3 regions of the Fictibacillus sp. NPDC058756 genome follow, and region 3 is predicted to be linked to each of the others. Evidence: riboswitches for the same ligand, from Rfam matches in the RefSeq annotation. Region 3 holds a riboswitch; each other region holds the start of a gene.
What was found. Region 3 has a riboswitch for cyclic di-GMP ahead of ACFW35_RS02970 (hypothetical protein). Riboswitches for the same ligand answer to the same signal wherever they lie in the genome.
Positions count from the first base shown of each region.

Region 1: linked by a shared signal. The riboswitch ahead of ACFW35_RS01795 (anti-repressor SinI family protein) and the one ahead of ACFW35_RS02970 (hypothetical protein) in region 3 are both predicted to bind cyclic di-GMP.
Region 2: linked by a shared signal. The riboswitch ahead of ACFW35_RS00700 (DUF192 domain-containing protein) and the one ahead of ACFW35_RS02970 (hypothetical protein) in region 3 are both predicted to bind cyclic di-GMP.

Region 1 is NZ_JBHYPU010000001.1:350,166-356,175, forward strand. It holds gene ACFW35_RS01780 (NlpC/P60 family protein) at 178-831, shown strand; gene ACFW35_RS01785 (STAS domain-containing protein) at 1,380-2,426, opposite strand; gene ACFW35_RS01790 (helix-turn-helix domain-containing protein) at 2,632-2,952, opposite strand; gene ACFW35_RS01795 (anti-repressor SinI family protein) at 3,041-3,184, opposite strand; cyclic di-GMP riboswitch class I at 3,215-3,299, opposite strand; gene ACFW35_RS01800 (NAD(P)H-dependent flavin oxidoreductase) at 3,509-4,480, shown strand; gene ACFW35_RS01805 (hypothetical protein) at 4,576-4,749, opposite strand; gene ACFW35_RS01810 (YveK family protein) at 5,174-5,911, shown strand; gene ACFW35_RS01815 (CpsD/CapB family tyrosine-protein kinase) at 5,904-6,010, shown strand, end outside.
Region 2 is NZ_JBHYPU010000001.1:139,998-146,007, reverse strand. It holds gene ACFW35_RS00730 (AAA family ATPase) at 1-79, opposite strand, end outside; gene cpaB (Flp pilus assembly protein CpaB) at 118-777, opposite strand; gene ACFW35_RS00720 (TadE/TadG family type IV pilus assembly protein) at 786-1,691, opposite strand; gene ACFW35_RS00715 (TadE/TadG family type IV pilus assembly protein) at 1,703-2,083, opposite strand; gene ACFW35_RS00710 (A24 family peptidase) at 2,083-2,598, opposite strand; gene ACFW35_RS00705 (Flp family type IVb pilin) at 2,740-2,934, opposite strand; gene ACFW35_RS00700 (DUF192 domain-containing protein) at 2,906-3,301, opposite strand; cyclic di-GMP riboswitch class I at 3,387-3,486, opposite strand; gene ACFW35_RS00695 (hypothetical protein) at 3,923-5,500, shown strand; gene ACFW35_RS00690 (TIGR03943 family putative permease subunit) at 5,748-6,010, opposite strand, start outside.
Region 3 is NZ_JBHYPU010000001.1:614,543-620,552, reverse strand. It holds gene ACFW35_RS02985 (response regulator transcription factor) at 1-384, shown strand, start outside; gene ACFW35_RS02980 (EAL domain-containing protein) at 642-1,352, opposite strand; gene ACFW35_RS02975 (hypothetical protein) at 1,418-1,957, opposite strand; gene ACFW35_RS02970 (hypothetical protein) at 2,025-2,966, opposite strand; cyclic di-GMP riboswitch class II at 3,036-3,119, opposite strand; gene ACFW35_RS02965 (hypothetical protein) at 3,384-4,340, opposite strand; one part of gene prfB (peptide chain release factor 2) at 4,849-5,883, opposite strand; one part of gene prfB (peptide chain release factor 2) at 5,885-5,947, opposite strand.

The DNA.
Region 1 (6,010 bases), 260 kb from region 3:
AGGATAACTTCAATGAGGTTATTCTTTTTTTGTTTGCTCTTAAAGATGAAACGACACCTTTTGACAAGATGGACAATATGCCTATTTTTCGTAATTGAAGCGTAAAACACAACCCTCATTTTCTATAGTAGGATAATAATAGATTACTTGGAAAATAAAAGGGGTTAGGGATATATTATGAAAAAATGGATTACAACTACGGTTTTAGGATCGGCTTTATTATTATCACCAGTACAGGCTTTTGCAAATATCGGAGATCAGACGCTTCGTCCAACAATGACTCATTCAGATGTAAAAACACTTCAAACAATATTACGCAATAAGGGTTATTTTACATATAGCGGATCGACGACTACTTATTACGGTTCTTACACAAAGAGTGCCGTTGCAAGTTTCCAGCGTGCAAAAGGCCTAACAGCTGATGGGGTCGCTGGACGCAGCACGTTTAACAAACTAGGAGTCTATAACGTTAACAATTCCTACTTAGTAGATTATGCAAAGCGTTTTGTAGGAACGCCTTACAAGTGGGGCGGGACAAGCCCTGACGGATTTGACTGCTCAGGCTATATCAATTATGTATTTAAAAATTCTCACAGCATTTACTTGCCAAGAACAGTAAAAGATATGTGGGCGAACACAGGATATAAAGTGTACAGTCAAGCTGTTGGAGATCTAGTATTCTTTGAAACCTACGAGCCGGGAGCATCTCATATGGGGATCTACATTGGGAACGGTAAGTTCATCCACGCGTCATCATCTAACGGTGTAACGATCTCTGAGATGAGCAACACATACTGGAAACCACGTTATATTGGAACAAAGCGTCTGTAACATATAAAAGGAAAAGGAGTCCGATGATTTCGGACTCCTTTTTTTTAACAGAACAAGATTCTTGCCCAAGGATCGCAGCAGCGATGACGGTTCTTCTTTTTGACCTTTTTGCACTTCAAGACTTCAGAGCTAGAAGAAGATGAAGATGAAGAAGAGGAAGAAGAAGAGGAAGAAGAAGATTCGCATTTGTGCTCATGCTTTTTCTTCTTGTCGTGCTTTTTCTTCTTTTCTTTCTTGAACTTGCAGTGGTCGAAATCTCCACACTTGTAACACATAAAAAATTTCACCTCACTGGAATGATACCGATTTCCTTATTCAGGCTTCGGTTTCTCTATATAGTATGTAGGTGAAGACAAGTTGCATAGACGAATGTTGGGGTTTGAAAAAAATTGGGGACATGTGGGGACAATCTGGGGACAGACCCGGGTCTGTCCCCAGACAAATACATATCCTTTTATTTGTTCATCCTGGGTGGACCCGGATACATAACCGATATAATCGCAAAAAAGCCACGCCATTTTCGAAATGGCGTGGCTTTCGTTTACTTTTTAAGGTTGATTTGGTTCTTGAATGAACATGCCTTCCTTTGCAAAAGCGAAATGAATGGCATGCTTCAGGTTTCTAAAATAAGTGCTATCACCTAGTGAATATTGATGTTTCGTCACTTCCATACTTAACTCTGGTGAGATTCCTACAAGCAGCGTCTCCATTCCAAACAAGCGGGCAGATGAGACTAGTTTATTTAACATATCAATCATCTCTGAATCGATCGACTTAATACCGGTCAAATCTAAAATGACAAACTTAGCTCTATGCTGCGGCAGGGAAGTAAGAGTATGTTCTAACATATCTTTAGAACGCAATTCGTTATACTTCCCGATCAATGGGATAACAACAATATGATCGGTTACCGGAATAATCGGAGATGAAATTTCTCTTATTAAATCAGTAAGCTCTCTTGTGCGGTTTTCAACCATCGCTTCAAGCTTCATGATTTCATTTTGTTCTTCACGCTGAACCAGATCACGAATATTATCGCTAGGTGTAATATCTGTCTCAGTAATTTTTATTTTTAATAAATCAGGTGTGGAGTCATCCTCTTGGACTTCATACCACATATGCGTGTCAAACAATCCAGTGAAAACACCAGCCCAGTGGCCAGGTAAGAAGCGTCCCATACGCTTATTTCCTTGGGCTTTTTTAACCTTTGTTTCCCAGCTGTTGGAGATTGTAATCACTGCTTCTTTCTTTTCTATATTCACATCGATAAACGTTTTACCCCAGCCGGCTGTTACATAGATATTAGGCAGGGCTTCTATCGACTTTTTAATATCGCCAATCGAATTCTTATAAAAATCACTTACAACCAATCCTGTACGATAGCCTGCCGTTTCAAAAACGAGGTCAGCTGTACCTTCGCCAGTAATCTCTTCAATGGAATCCAGGAAAACTTTAAACGCTGAATCAATCCAAAACAGCATGACGTCTCCGCCTTCAAATTGGAAAACTCCCTTAGAAGTGTCCCATTCAAAAGAAGAACCATTTACATCTACACTTTTTTGAGTATTAAATAATTCATTCGGCGTTTTATTCATCAACAAATCCTCCATAGGCTCAAAAAATACAAACACCCTGTTCTTTTACCCTTAATGGTATTGTATGAAACATAAGTTTTTCGACATGGGGACAGACCCGGGTCTGTCCCCATAAAAAGACAAACCCCTTCTTTGTTCTTTCCGCGAAGACATCCTGAAAAAGACCAAATAAAAAACCACCAGATCTTATTATCTGGTGGCTCAATTATTTTTGTTTGTTTTTCCATTTATTAAATTCAAGGAACTCTTTAAATTGTTCTTTGCTTACCCCGGAACCCATGGCTTCTTTAACAAGATCTGCCCATTCCTGGTCCAGGTTTTGAGTATCAACTTCAGGTTTAATTAAGTGATCTACAGAAATATTCAATACATCCGCAATCTTCTCGAGAAGCTGAATTGATGGATTTTGTTGAATATTACGCTCCAAAGCACTTATGTACGACTTCGCAACCCCTGCTTTATCAGCCAATGCTGTAATGGAGAGGCCTTTTTCAGTTCGGTATTTTTTTACACGTTCACCAATCATCATTTGCAATCCCCATTTAGTAGTAATTTGCTTTTATTATATCTTTCTACATTTGGGAAGTAAATAAATTATGAGACCTGCTTACTATTTAATTTTTCTGCAATAGGTATTCATTCATTGCCAATTGAGGATTTTGTAAAAAGTTCATAATCTCTTCTTTAGTGAAACCGTGATCTCTAGCTTCTTTCATCAATTCAATCCACTCTCGATCCAACGTCAAAATATTTTCCACTAAAAAATCCCTCCAGATAAGCTTTTTTGTTCAGGTAACCCGGCGATCTTAGCTATAAGCCTTAGACCCGTGGCTTTGCGCCCATTTCTTTCGAGAATGTTTGCCCTTGTCTGAAGGATGATTAGGTAAAATTTCCTAACACAAATTGATTATATACAAGCAAATCAGAGAATGTTGTCAGAAAATGTATGTAATATAAATGTAATATTAGAAAAATATTACTACCCCTATAAATTAAAATTAAAGGATTGGCGAGGGGATTGTGGAAGTTAAAGATAGAATATTACCACCTCTATACGTACTTTAATGAAAGGGTGAAGGAGTATGACTGATAAATTGCCACTAAGCCTGTCGAATCAACTCACATTACCAATTATTAATGCGCCTATGTTTTTAGTATCAAGTCCTGATATGGTTATTGAAAGCTGCAGAAACGGAATTATCGGTACGTTTCCTCTATTAAATGCAAGAACATCAGAACTTCTAGAGAACTGGATGATTCGTATATCAGAAGAACTTAAACAAGTTCAAAAAGCAGATCCCTCAGCAAAAATCGCTCCATGGGGAGTTAATTTAATCGTACACCGGACAAATAAAAGATTTGAAGAAGATTTAGACCTGATAAAAAAATATGAACCGCCTGTTGTGATAACATCCTTAGGTAACCCAAGCGACGTAGCTAAAATCGTTCATAGTTATGGTGGCCTTGTTTTTTCAGATGTTATTTCACTCGATCACGCCCGTAAAGCTGCAAAAACCGGAATTGATGGTCTTATCCTTGTATGCAGCGGGGCAGGGGGACATGGTGGAACACTTAATCCATTTGCATTCTTAAAAGCTGTTAAAGAGTTTTGGGATGGAATTACGATCCTAGCCGGTGCTATATCAACGGGAGAAGAAATCTTGGCTGCCAAAATCCTTGGAGCAGATCTCGTCTACATGGGAACACGTTTTATCGCAACAGAAGAATCATCGGCAAGTGAAGAATACAGAAAGATGCTGATTGAATCTACATTAGAAGATCTAATATACACTGATGCTATTAGTGGAATCAAAGGAAATTATCTACTCCCATCCCTTAAAAGAGCAGGATATGATGTGGAAAATATGTTGAAAAAAGATACCGTCGACCTGTCGTTCTCCGAATCAAAAGCAAAAGCCTGGAAAGATATCTGGTCAGCTGGGCAAGGGGTAGGTAATATAAAAAGAGTATCAACCGTAAAAGAAGTGGTAGACGAGTTAAAAACGGAATATAAAAATGCTCTTCAGTCACAAGAATTCCTAGGAGTAAACTAAAACCGAAATACGGAAACAGATCATTTATTGAGTGTTATAGAACACTAAAAAAAGCCATTTCACTTAAACAGTAAATGGCTTTTTTCATTACTATATTAATCAATCATATTATTTTTATATTCCTCAGGATTTTCCTCAGACCATAATGTAACGTTGTAATGATTGTATCCGTATTTATAATACACGGCATCAAGACATAACATTTGCTTCGTTTCTTTAAAATAATAGAAGGTCTCCCCATAATCGGTTACATGATATGGTTCTCCCAATGTTTTTTCCCATTCCTCCACAAATGAGCTATGAAGTGTGAAGAAACTAATATAATTCACCTTTTGTTCGCGTTATATAAAATGTTAAACTCAGAATCATTCTTAATCGCTTAGGTTTCATATTATTAGAATTCAGTATAATTTTACCATATAGGGTAGGGGGGAGGGGACAGACTCGGGTCTGTCCCCATAAAAACACAAATCATTCATTTTTCCGTCTCAAATGGACAGATGATAAATAAATCTATATAAGTATAATAATTTAAACGTTCTAACAAATAGGGGTTTTTAGGCAATAACATTACAAAAGTGTGACCATTGAAACAAATGCGCAAAATAACTATAAGAATTTTCAAGTACACCCTTTTATATGTAAATACTTGTGCTATAATAACTTATTGTAAATCAAGTATCGGAGGAAACCATGGAAGAGACTATTAGTTTGAAAGAACTTTTTGCTATATTACGAAAACGACTATGGCTTATCATTTCTTTAACGGTTGTTGCAGCAGTGACTGCTGGAGTAATCAGCTTTTATTTCCTGACTCCCATCTACCAAGCTTCTACCCAGCTTCTGGTAAACCAATCAAAGAATGATAAACAAATTGATATAAATCAAGTACAGACAAACTTGGAATTAATTAATACGTACAATGTCATAATAAAAAGTCCTGCTATTTTAGAAAAAGTGATTGCACAGTTGAATTTAGATACTTCAGTTGGTCAATTAAATGAACAGATTACTGTTAGTTCAAAAGAAAATTCCCAAGTAGTAGAGGTTTTAGTAGAAGATAAAGACCCTGCACAAGCGGTTCTATTAGTGAACACAATCGGGGATGTCTTTAAAAAAGAAATCAAGCCGATTATGAATGTAGATAAAGATAATGTAAGCATTCTTTCAAAAGCGCAATTAGCCGAAGATCCTAGCCCGATTAAGCCAAAGCCTTTACTAAACATTGCGATTGCTCTTGTAGTAGGTTTGATGGCAGGGGTTGGATTAGCCTTCTTGCTGGAATATATGGATACGACTATTAAAACAGAGCAAGATATCGAAAACATTCTTGGGCTGCCTGTTCTAGGAACGATCAGTGAGTTCCACCCTGAAAAAAAGAGAAATAAAAAGGAAGCTGGGCTAGATAGAGGGGGTTCGGTTAATGTTTAAGAGGAAGAAGATGTTTAATAATCAAAGATTGTTAGTTGCCGACTTAAACAGCAAATCTCCTGTGTTTGAATCATATAGAACACTTAGAACAAATATCCA
Region 2 (6,010 bases), 470 kb from region 3:
CCTTTGCACTGCATACTGCAATCATCTCGCCCCGTACCTGTCTTTTCACTTCTCTTTGTTCTCCCAGTTGGCTGTCCATGCTTGCCTACCCCTTTTTCCGCATATTCTTTAAATCTATTATTTTGTTCTCTTTAATTTGCTTCGAACGGCAAGATGAATGTTTCCGTTTTCCTCTGCATTTACAATGTTCAAAACGTCTTGCGGAAACATCTCTAACGTGGCTGAAGTATATTCCACATACGGTTCACCTTCAGTCGGTTCAATCATTTTTCTGCCGATTGCAAGAACTCGCACATTCTCCATAATCATCTTTGTTTCCATCTGATCGCCCTTTTTTATAGAAGCAAAAACATCCACATAATCCTCTGGTTCAATTAAGTTTGAAACCGACTGTACGAAATTAACACCGACAGATACAGCCCGGAATTGTTCTTTTACCTTTCTGCTGATACGCAGTGATTCTTCTGTCGTTGTACGGGCATTATGAGTTAAGAAAACCTCGCCTTCAGCCATTTTTGTTGTTGCATAGTGATTTTCTATTGATTCAATTCTCTTAACTGAATCTGGATGCACAGAAGCTTCTGGAACGTTTTCAATAGTCAGCATATTCGCTGTGATTTTTTCGTTTTGCTTAATATCCCGTTTAGCCGTAACGACTTTAACCGTGTTTTCAGAAAGAACGGTTGCCGCATTGTAATCACCCATATAGTTATAAAATAAAAAAGTTGTAATAAGTCCCATAAAGATTGCCGTTCCTAAAATGAGTTTTGCCCTCATGTCTTCACCTACTCTGTTAGTCTTATGCTAAATGCACCTTTATTCACATCAACTGGCTTAACAAAACCAGTTCCTGCGCGTTTAATAAACATGCCAGTAATTGAAGTATCTTTTGAATCCATCGGTTTCGTTATGTAAAAGTAAGCGAATCCTGTGATTTTCACCTCTTTTAACTGGTTGCCATTTGTTTCAAGCCTTTCATATACAGGAATCAATATAATTCTGGAACAATCCCGATGGTGTGTTTCCCCTTCTGGATATGGACAGCTATTGATTCGTTCTTGAATGACTGCCCGTGTTTTACCGGCAATATTACCTGTTTGTGTTTCTAAAACATCTCCCACTTCAAGTTCGTTTTGGTATCCTTTTAATAGATTATCTTCATAAGTTGCAGCACCGGTTCCGCCAAGCGCAAGAACTCCGAAGTTTCCGGCTTCAACACCAGTCTGATCCACTTTCAGCGAATATTCTTTGTTGAATTCCAAACCTAAACTTTCATCGATCCCAAGCGGCGCGACGCCCGCGGCTTTCCCCATCGTTCCAAGCTCTGCTGCAGCATGTACGTTTACTGGTGCCGTATCAAAACCAAAAAGCTGTGAAAAAGTCAATGGAACTTCTCTTGATAGATCTACGCTCACTTTGTCTTCCATTTGAATCTTCATATCTTCCAAACTATGATTCTCACTATGTTTATCAAGGGTTTCATGAACAATCGTGCGAACCGATTCCTCCTCATTTGTTAGCTCCTGAGCACCAGAAAGAACCGCAGCATTAGCTGTTTTTTGCAGATGGGTTTTCGTTAAAAACAGCTTTCCGCCATCAATAATGAGTCCTGTCATTGCTATGAGCGCTACAAGACTAAAGGCAACAAGTATGATTGTATTGCCTTCTTCCTTTTTTATAAGACGCCTCATCTTTATTCACCTCACTCCACCCGAATAGTAGATTCCGTTTCAACAGGTATCGTTTCTCCAAACAATTTTCCCATACCAGGTGTAATAAATTTGTGCGGGTACGACAAAGTAACGGTCACATACTGGCCTGATTCTCTTGTTGAAGAGTCCGGCGTGATTCCAATCTGAAGAAGAGAGGGATCTTTTATCTGCACATAATCTCGTGCAAATGCACGGATCTCTTCATCCTCTTTACCAAGGCCTCCAAGCCTGACTGTTTCTTGTGTGGCAAGATGCATCTGCATATATGTGTAGAACAGCTTCCCAAAATCAAAAATACCTACAATGAGCAACAGCAGCAGCGGGAGAACAAGTGCCATTTCAACAAGAGATTGCCCCTTTTCGTTTTTCATCATAAAAGGACTCCCTTCATTGCGAGACATACAGCTGCTCCGCCGGCAATGGCAAGGCCGTACGGGTAGGTTTGGGTCAAAGCATCTTTTTCTATAAAAACAGGAATTCTAATGCCGAATTTCCAGCAACCCATTGAATAGAGGATGCCTTTTATTCTTTTTATAAATCCCCTTCTAAATAACAAGATCCCGAGAGCAATAACGCCGCCAATCAAACCCATGTAGATCGCTGTATAAAAAACAAACAAAGAACCCTTTAAGGCACCGATTAAAGCAAGCAGCTTCACATCCCCTGCACCCATACCTCCTAAAAGATAAGGAATGAGCAGCAATCCAAGACCTAGAAAGAACCCTTTTAACGAAAAAAACAACCCGGTCCATCCAGATGCGATTATATGAGAAAAAACGCCGATCATAAGCGCAGGGAAAATGACGTTGTTATAGATTTTGCGGCTTTTTAAATCTGTTACGACACAGATGATTAATACGAAAATTAAAATGGCATCGAACCACATTGTTATCACCTTCTAATTAGAAAGTCTTCAATAAACCTAAAACTTGGCAGCCAGGACACGTGTCATCTGACCGCCAAGTTAGACTGTTTGTTTAAAAAAGACCTTACGTTGAGTAACGTAAGGCCCTGTGGTGCCTTTGTATTAAGGGGTTGTTGTACCACCAGATTCACGGTTTACAACCATATCTTTTGCAGTAGTAAACATTTCCACGATTTCTGTACGTAACATTGCTAGCGCTCCAACAGCCGCAACTGCTATCAAGCCTAATACTAAACCATATTCCGTCATTCCTTGTCCTTGTTCTTCTTTAATAAGACCCATTAATTTGTTTTTCATGATTAGTTCCTCCTAAGAATTTGTTTTTGGTTTCAATAAATAGTTTGTGTCCCACTTTGGTCTGGCTTTTGGCGATCGTTCCAGACGGAAGTTCAATGACAGATTCAGCATGTTTGTACAATTTTCCGAACCGTTTTGGGGGTAGGTCTTCATCCATTGCCACAATTCGCTTTTCACTGTCTAAATAAAGTACATCGATTGCATAATTCATAAAAAAAGTATGGATAGAATGGCAAGGTTTAATATGCATTGCACTCTCAGTTGAAAGCTCTTTCGTAAACATGAGCCCTTTTAATCGTTTGGAAAAACGGTATGCCGGCTTCACTTCTCTTGCCAGCAATTCACCCGTTTCCAGGTTAAGCAGCAAGTTTCTCTCACCTCCATTTATGTATATTTTTACTTTTTTACCGAAAAATGGGGTTTATAGGCAAATGAAAAACACCCCGGGCTCTTTCGGTAACTGGCTGGCATAATGTACGATCGAATAGTTCGTACACCTTAGCCCCTGTAGTTTTGCGTCACTGGTTTTCACCAGCTTTGCCTTTATCGAGATTCAGCGTGCTTTGTTGGATTTTATCAAGATGTGTCGATGAATCTGACTTATAACCAAATTCTATCTTTATTACCTGTTATAGGAAATCAGACCTGTTGCTTATTTTTATATTGCAAGTTTTAGTTATTTAAACATATTAAGATTTTTTCAGTATAGGTCCAAGTAACCGCAAAATCTTCCATTCAAATTCAGTTAATAGTTTCATAATAAAAGCAAAAACTAGTAATTACTTAATATTCAGAAAATATTAATGGGTCAATATACCCGGAATGTCTCTTTTCCAGTTTACTAAACACAATTAGGACTATTTAACCTGCATCAATCAATACGTAATATCTATTCTCCGTTAAAAAATGAATAATTTTTACAGGAATATCCGTCTATATATCGAATACTAATAATCTTGTTCTTTTATAGAAAAAAGGGGGCATTACCATGAACGTAGATTCGAAAGTAAAAAAGAAAAAGAATCATTCGAATCGCAAAGCTTATCTTCTTCCTCTTGCAATTGTTCTGCTTTTGGTAGGATTGGTGGTTTGGAACAACATCCGCCAGGAGACTAAACTTCCAAATAAGGACTGGAGCCGATCTGTCAGTATATCGGCTGAATCCATAAGCTCAGAACCGATTACATTTAAGGAAGACAATCAATATCATATCTACACACATCTTAAAGATGGTATTAATGCTACCATTTTGGATGAGGAGCTGAATGTTGTTTCAGAGAAAACTGAAAAGCTGCCGATTGATGAGAGAGGCAACTTTTGGACGAATGGCAAGCAGATCGCTTTCGTATCGCAGGGCGATCTAATCATTCAAGAAGGCGGAAAGCAAAGTGTATTAGATAAAGGCGTTGAATTCTTAACCGATACAAAGGACCGATTTGCCTATACGAAAGGGAATGAAGTTTATGCGTATGAACCTGAGAGCGGTAAAAGCAAATTAATTTTTTCAGCTAAAGAAAAAGTTGCTGAGTTAACAGCAAATCCAGAATCTGCTTCTTTTATTGCCGTTGTCGGTGAAAAAGTTGAAATGGAAGCATTCTATTTAACTGAAAAAAGCGGACAATATGAACCGATCTCAATCCTTAAGTACAGCAAAACGCCAACTGATAAAATTTACAACTTCAGATTTGCTGAAGCTGGTGATGACGTTCATATTCTTTATACTTTTTATTCATCAAAGCAAGGTACGAAATCATTTAAAACCTTTTACAGTTCAGCACCTATGAACCAATTAAAAGATCTATCATTTGCAAGCGTTAATTTTAAAGACGTATCTGAAGGTTACGAGATTGAAAATCCAACTTACCTGAATTTGAACATAGAAGACAATGCACCAACAATTCTTTTCTCTGCTAGAGGTGCGATATCCACTAAAAAAGATGCGGGTAATATTTATAGAGCTTCGTTAAAGAATGATACTTGGGAAGCAACTCGTATAAGTACGACTAACGATTTCTCAATCTACCCTGTAAAAGCAGATGATCAAACTGTCTTCTGGTTAAAAGCTGAGTCTGTTCAGGATTATCAAGTTCACGCAGCAAGCCAGGATCCTGCAATTATAAAGAATAGCCAATCCATAAGTAAGCAAGATGTGTACAATGCAACATTTGACGCTTTCGCCGCTTCAATTGTTTCGTTTATTGCGATGACCAATGCATTTGTTTGGATTGTGCCGACCATTTTATTTTTAGGTGTTCTGTATATTGTTCGAATTGATGTGATTGAAGAAGAAAAACCGTGGGTGAAATGGGTATCGATTGCGCTCTTTGTTCTTACACAGCTCTATGTGATTCAATCATTGTTTAATAATCGATTCTATACACTTGCACCTGAATATTTAACCTTTGATGGCAGTTCACTTGTCGTTCCGATTATCGTTTCGATCGTAGCACTGTATGTCATGCAAGCGGTTAAAAATAAGGATTGGGGTCTTTTCGCCCAAGTTTCTTACTTTATCGGAATTACTGTTTTATTCCAGTTGTTTATCGTTGGAACGTACGTATATTAAAAAGGCTGTTGTGGCAAACTTTGTTGCTTTTGTAAGAGGTTAATTTCCGCTGCAGGACTCGCTTTCCGCAGGGTGTGCGGTGAGCCCCCTCGTCGCCTCGCGACATTGAGTGGTCTCACCTGTCCCGCTTATCCTGCCGGAGTCTCGTCCTTTCGCTCCAATTAACTTGTCAAAGAAGTGTCTAGCAACAATCTTTTTGAAAAGACCAAAAAGAAAAAGCGGAGGAACGTTCCCCGCTTTTTTTATTTTATTCTGTCGCAAAACTTTCTGCACTTGGATATACATAAGGATCTTTAAGAGGTTCAATCTTCTTTAAAGAGCTTATTTTTACAAGAGGCAGCCGGATGTGATTAAATTCTGTTTCATCGATAACGCCTGTTACCGTGTACCAAGTATCCGTTTTTAGCTTTGATACCGGACCTCCTTCAACAATTGTTCCGTATACGACCGCATCCGCACTGCAGCAGTTCATAGAAAAGCGGGCAATAACGGCCTGGTCTTCCTCCATGC
Region 3 (6,010 bases):
TCAAGCAAGATCGAACAAGTTGAATTACTAGAGGGATTAGAAATGGTTTTTAATAACACCCCTTATATACAAAAGAAATTAACTCCCCTCTTATTTAAAGAATACCTTTCTGAAATTAAACCTGAAATTCATGAAAATGATGCTATTTTCACAAAGGAAATTACTTTAAAAAACGCAATACTGACAAACCGAGAATGGGATGTTCTTCAGTATTTATCAAAGGGATACAGTAATGAAAAAATAGCAAAAGAGCTGTTTGTAACTGAAAGTACGATAAAAAACCATGTAAGCTCCATTCTTCGTAAGCTGGAAGTTCCTGATCGTACATCAGCTGTAGTTAAAGCTATTAAAAACAAGTGGATTAATCATATATCTATTGGATAACCGCCACCCCAGATGCGTGGCTTTTTCTTTGCTTAAAGGCAGTAAAAGTAATCTTAATTTAAAGCTAATTTGTTTATCAAACATCACCTCTAAGTCCAATGAATTTGAAGATAAAAATCTCTTTTAATTTAAATGTCACTTAGTTCCGCAACCTAAAAACTATTTCTTCTGAAATGCTGGTATGTGCCTTGATAACATAAACACAAAAAAACCCTTTAACTTAATGAATTTAGTTAAAAGGGTTCATATTCAAATTATTATACAACTTCCAAAGCCTGCGGTTTTCCTAAATAAAAGCCTTGACCAACAGCAATACCAATTTGCTGGGCTACTAGTAAATCGTCATGCTTTTCAATCCCCTCGAGGACAAGTAGTGTGTCACTCCCATAATAGGTATAGAACAACTCAAGAAATCTTTGTTTCTTCTCATCCTTAGCCAAGTTTTGCGCAAAATAACGGTCAAGCTTAATACATTCAGGTTTGAATTCTATCACTCTTTTGATGGATGTAGAACCCTGCCCAAAATCATCAATAGCAAATTGAACCCCAAACTCCCTTAAAGTTTTTATGGATTTATTTAATAATGGGATATTCCACAAGTCATCAGCACAAGTTTCATTTATTTCAAGAAATAACCGTTTTGGAAGTTCAGGATAAAGGACACATAAGCTATCGAAAAAAAGCAAAAAGTTCGGATGTAAAATGGTTGTTATATAAATATTTAGAAATAAGTAACCATTAGACTGCTTCAAGAAATACGAAGCAATGGCCTTTTGTAACGAAATTGTATCTAATTTATAGAGAATGTTAGCCTGTATTGCTGATTTAAATACACTGTCTGGATTAATCTTTGCTTCATTTCTTAGAAGCGCCTCATATGCATAGATCTTATTACAGTCTTTTAGACAGTATAATGGTTGGTATTCATGATAGATTGTATTACCATTGAAAATTTCATAAACATTCATTGTTTTTACCTACATTTTTGAGAGATCAAAAGGGAACTGTATTCAGTTCCCTCTATTTGTAAATCTTATAGCCCGTTAAATGATACTGTAATAGTTGCATTTAGGTTTAAATCAGATGCTAAGTTACTGATTGTATCAGTGTAGCCAGTTTCAGCAAGATCTAATGTAATGTTAAAAGGTTTTGTTGCAGCCTGAGAAGTCGTTCCATCACCAGTTCCAGAAATAATATTTTGAGCTGTGCTTGAGAGTTTAGCCGTTTGATCTGATTGGACAGAAATACGAGTAGTATCTAAATTAATAGTATTATTACTTGCATCTGTACCAGTAAATGTAGAACTTTTAACTCCAACATTATAATTATCTTTATACCTAACATTAATTTGGGGTGTAGTTACAGCTGCATTGCCCAACTTGTAAACGGATGTTGCTGGAGCGCCCAGTGTACCATTAAAATCTACGTTGTCAAAGTTCAAGCTAATCCCGGCTTTTGGAAATACTTTTCCTTTTACCGTGATATTACTAGCAGCTTCGGTGTATAATGGTAGAGAAGCAGCTAATACAGTAGCGCCAACTACTGACAAACCTTTTTTCCATGCCTTCTTCATAAATAGTTTCCTCCTAAAAATTATTATATATATTTTAACCTCCGCCTAGCTGGATGGAGAGGGTTAACTAAGATGAAGCTTTTGTGGATAGAAGACCATTAGCTGCTTCAGCTAACCATTTCTTCTTTAATCTCTTTATGTATATACGTATAAATAAAATTACTAGCAAGACTGTAGTAAGTAAAATACAAACAAGCAACCATGGAATAATAAACAAAGTAGTATTAATTTTTTCGAATTTTTTTCCGTCCATGGAAAATGTAACTTCAGTTTTATAGATTCCTATATAATCATCAATATTCCATCTTACTAGAATATCTTTCTTATTATTTGGAAGAAGGTTTACTCTCGGAATTTTTTTTTGAATTACCTTTTTCGTAAATATGTTGGTAATCTTCATATTACCTTGAGATTCAAGATGGACATTTCCTTTATTTTCAACGGAGAAAATAAAGTGTCCCCCGTTTATTACATCCTTTTTAGTACCTAGTAAATCCCATTTCTGATCTAAATTAATGTTTCCATTCTTATCAGTAACTAGCACATAAATAACCGGTGCAATTTCTGTCTTTATTTTCATTTGAGAGTCTTGAGCCGCTACTGGGATAAATGATCCTTCTAGTAACGCCATGTGTTCTCCCATCTCTGCTTCCTCTGGAATTTTCACAGTTACCTTAACATCTACATAGCCCTTTGGTTGAAGCTTTACAGTATCGACGTTTAAATTTGTCCACTTATTAACAGAAAAACTATTCGGTCTGTCTTCCACGTAAATAAGACTATTTTTCTCATAAATAAAGTCTCTAACTCCAAAACCTGCTTGTGCTTCATCAGGCGTATCGTTAAAAAAGCGAAGTGTTTTTGTTATTACATCTCCAGGCTTGCCTTTAAAATTCATAATCATTTGAGATGAATAATATCCTTCGTAATTTGCTGCTTTTACAGGTACCTGTGTAAAAAATCCCAGTATCAGAAAAAAGACCATTGCCAGGCTATAATTTCTTTTCATGCGGATTCTCCTTGTATTCATGTTGAGCAATAAAAAAGACCACAAAAAAAACGAAATGTTTATCCGTTTTTTCAATGTGGCCGGTTGCGCTACATGCTCATCTAAATTAAAGCGCCCAATCGTAATTTAGAATCATTGCATTCCTCATTGAGTTATCAATAAATGTCAAATATTGTCGTCTTAGGGAAATATATCATACTTTGTAGAAAAATAGTACTATTTTTTAGAAATTTTTAAATTTATTAAATTATTTACAAAAATAATGTGTATTGCTTCTTAATTAAATGTCTTTAAATCATAAAGGAAAGAAAAAAATTTAATTTTTCAATCTTTTTTCTAATACCAGTACCAAAATTCAGGTATTTTACATTTGTAAAATAAAGAGACTGCTAATTACATTCTAGCAGTCTCTCTTTGTTATAAGCTTGTATATGATATGGTAATAGTTGTTGAAAAATCTGTAACATCTTTTATGCGAGCAATCTGCTCAATATCATTGTAGTTCGTACTTGTATCACTCATATCCAGAATAAGCTGAAAGTTCTTTGTAAATGTGCCTGGAACATCATTATCAATCAGTGTTGCAGTATTGGTAACTGATTGAAGTGAACGATTTGAGACTTTCACCTTTACCCTAGAAATATCCAAGTTTATATTATATTTTTCACTTGATAAATTCGTTCCTTGAATAAAAATATTGTAATTTTTATTCGAATCTATTTTTATTGCAGGTTGTAAAACCAGGTTACCATTGGTGTCAAAATAAGTTGGGTTAATAATAGTATCTCCTATCATACCTTCAAAAAAAATCACCGAAAAATTAGTGTTTACTCCCCATCTGCCTGGTGATACTTCAGGATCTCCCATAAATACAATGGTCCAATCTATGTATTCTTTGCTCTCTACTATTATTCCTTCCGTGGAATAAGTAGTGCCAAACCCTTCTCTATAGCCTTCTTTCAGATTGCCTTCATAGGATTTATTTCCATTACTATTAAAGTAAATACCATATCCATTAAGAAGACCGTTCTTAAATTCACCATCATACCATTTATTACCATCACCGTAATAAGCAATTCCATATCCGTCATATTTACCGTTAGACCAATTTCCGCTATATACAATGACTCCATTATCATATAACGTCCCTTGCCCATGGAATTTCCCATCTAAAAGATAGCCTTCGTAAAGAATTTGACCTTTGTCTAATATTTGTTTCCATCCTGTAAAGTTTTTTTGATTGGGTATCTTTACATTGCTCGGTGGTACCTCATAGATTGGTATAGCTGCATATCCTTGATTTTCAAATGTGGCTGTAAGTAAGATAAACGACATTAGAAAGGTAAATAGCTGTTTATTTTTAATAAATCTCATATAGCAACCCCGCATCATCCAATATATGTATAATATACCATAAATATAAACTACCTCGTTGCTAAGAGCTGCTCCATTAAAAATGCAAATCAAAGTCTATACTTACATTATAGTTTTTTCTGTGCATTGATGGAGATGGAAGTGGGAATTCATGTCGTTTATAAAGGCTTAAAGTACCAAGTAGTGTGGATTTACGAGAATGGAAATGTGGAGATTGCAAAAAATGACCGAAAAGTAAGACGACCTTGTTCTGAAAAACGCTTTCACAAAAATAGACTGAAAAAAACTTCCGAAGCTCATTTCTCGGAAGTTTTTTGTAAGTAATTGATTTCCGCTCCAGGATGCTTGCTTTCCGCGGGGCGTGCAATGAGCCCACTCGTCGCTTTGCGACATGGAATGGTCTCACCTGTCCCGCTGATCCCGCTCGAGTCTCGCACCTTGCGCTCCAATCAATTTTTTAATGAAGAAAATACACAACATTTTACAGCAATCTATTAAAAAAAGACTTTTATAGCTTTGATCTTAGATAAGAATCAATAAACGGCGTGATTTCGCCATCCATTACGGATTGCACGTTACCTACCTCAGTGTTCGTACGGTGGTCTTTAACTAGGCTGTACGGGTGGAAAACGTATGAGCGAATCTGACTTCCCCAGCCGATTTCCTTTTGTTCACCGCGGATCTCAGCCAATTGTGCCTGCTGTTCTTCCAAACGGCGCTGTACAAGTTTCGCCATTAACATCTTCATTGCACGTTCACGGTTCTTGATCTGAGAACGCTCTGTCTGACAGGAAACAATCGTGTTAGTTGGCGTATGTGTAATACGAACAGCTGAGTCAGTCGTGTTAACGTGCTGACCGCCTGCACCAGACGCACGGTACGTATCGACCTTCAAATCCTCTGTACGGATTTCGATTTCAGTATCATCTGTGATTTCAGGCATCACTTCACATGAAACGAATGACGTATGACGGCGGCCTGACGAATCAAACGGCGAGATACGCACTAAGCGGTGAACCCCTTTTTCTGCTTTCAAATAGCCGTATGCGTTATGACCTTTAATGCTCAACGTTACAGATTTCACACCAGCTTCATCACCAGGAAGATAGTCCAGCGTTTCAACTTTATAACCTTGGCGTTCTGCATAACGAGTGTACATACGAAGCAGCATGGACGCCCAGTCTTGAGATTCCGTACCGCCCGCACCTGGGTGAAGTTCTAAGATCGCATTGTTTTTATCGTATGGTTCGTTTAATAAAAGCTGAAGCTCGAAGTCGTTCAGTTTTGCGATCAGTTCTTTCGTATCTTTGACAAGCTCTTTTTGCATGTCAGCATCTGCTTCTTCTTTCACAAGCTCGTGTGCGATTTCCAAGTCCTCATAAGAAGCAGCAAGTTCTTCAAATTCATTGACCTGCTCTTTTAATCCGTTCGCTTCATTAATTACAACTTGTGCTGCATTCTGGTCATCCCAAAACGTCGGTGCACTCATCTGTTCATCTAGTTCAGCGATTCGTGCTTTTTTTGAATCGAGGTCAAAGAGACCCCCTAAAGTCGTTGATACGTTTTTCAATAACGTTGAGTTCCTGTTTTACTTCTACTAAATCCATAGTCTCTGCACCTCATTTTATGATTGTAGCTACTTTTTAACGTATGCTATTGATTTATAAAAA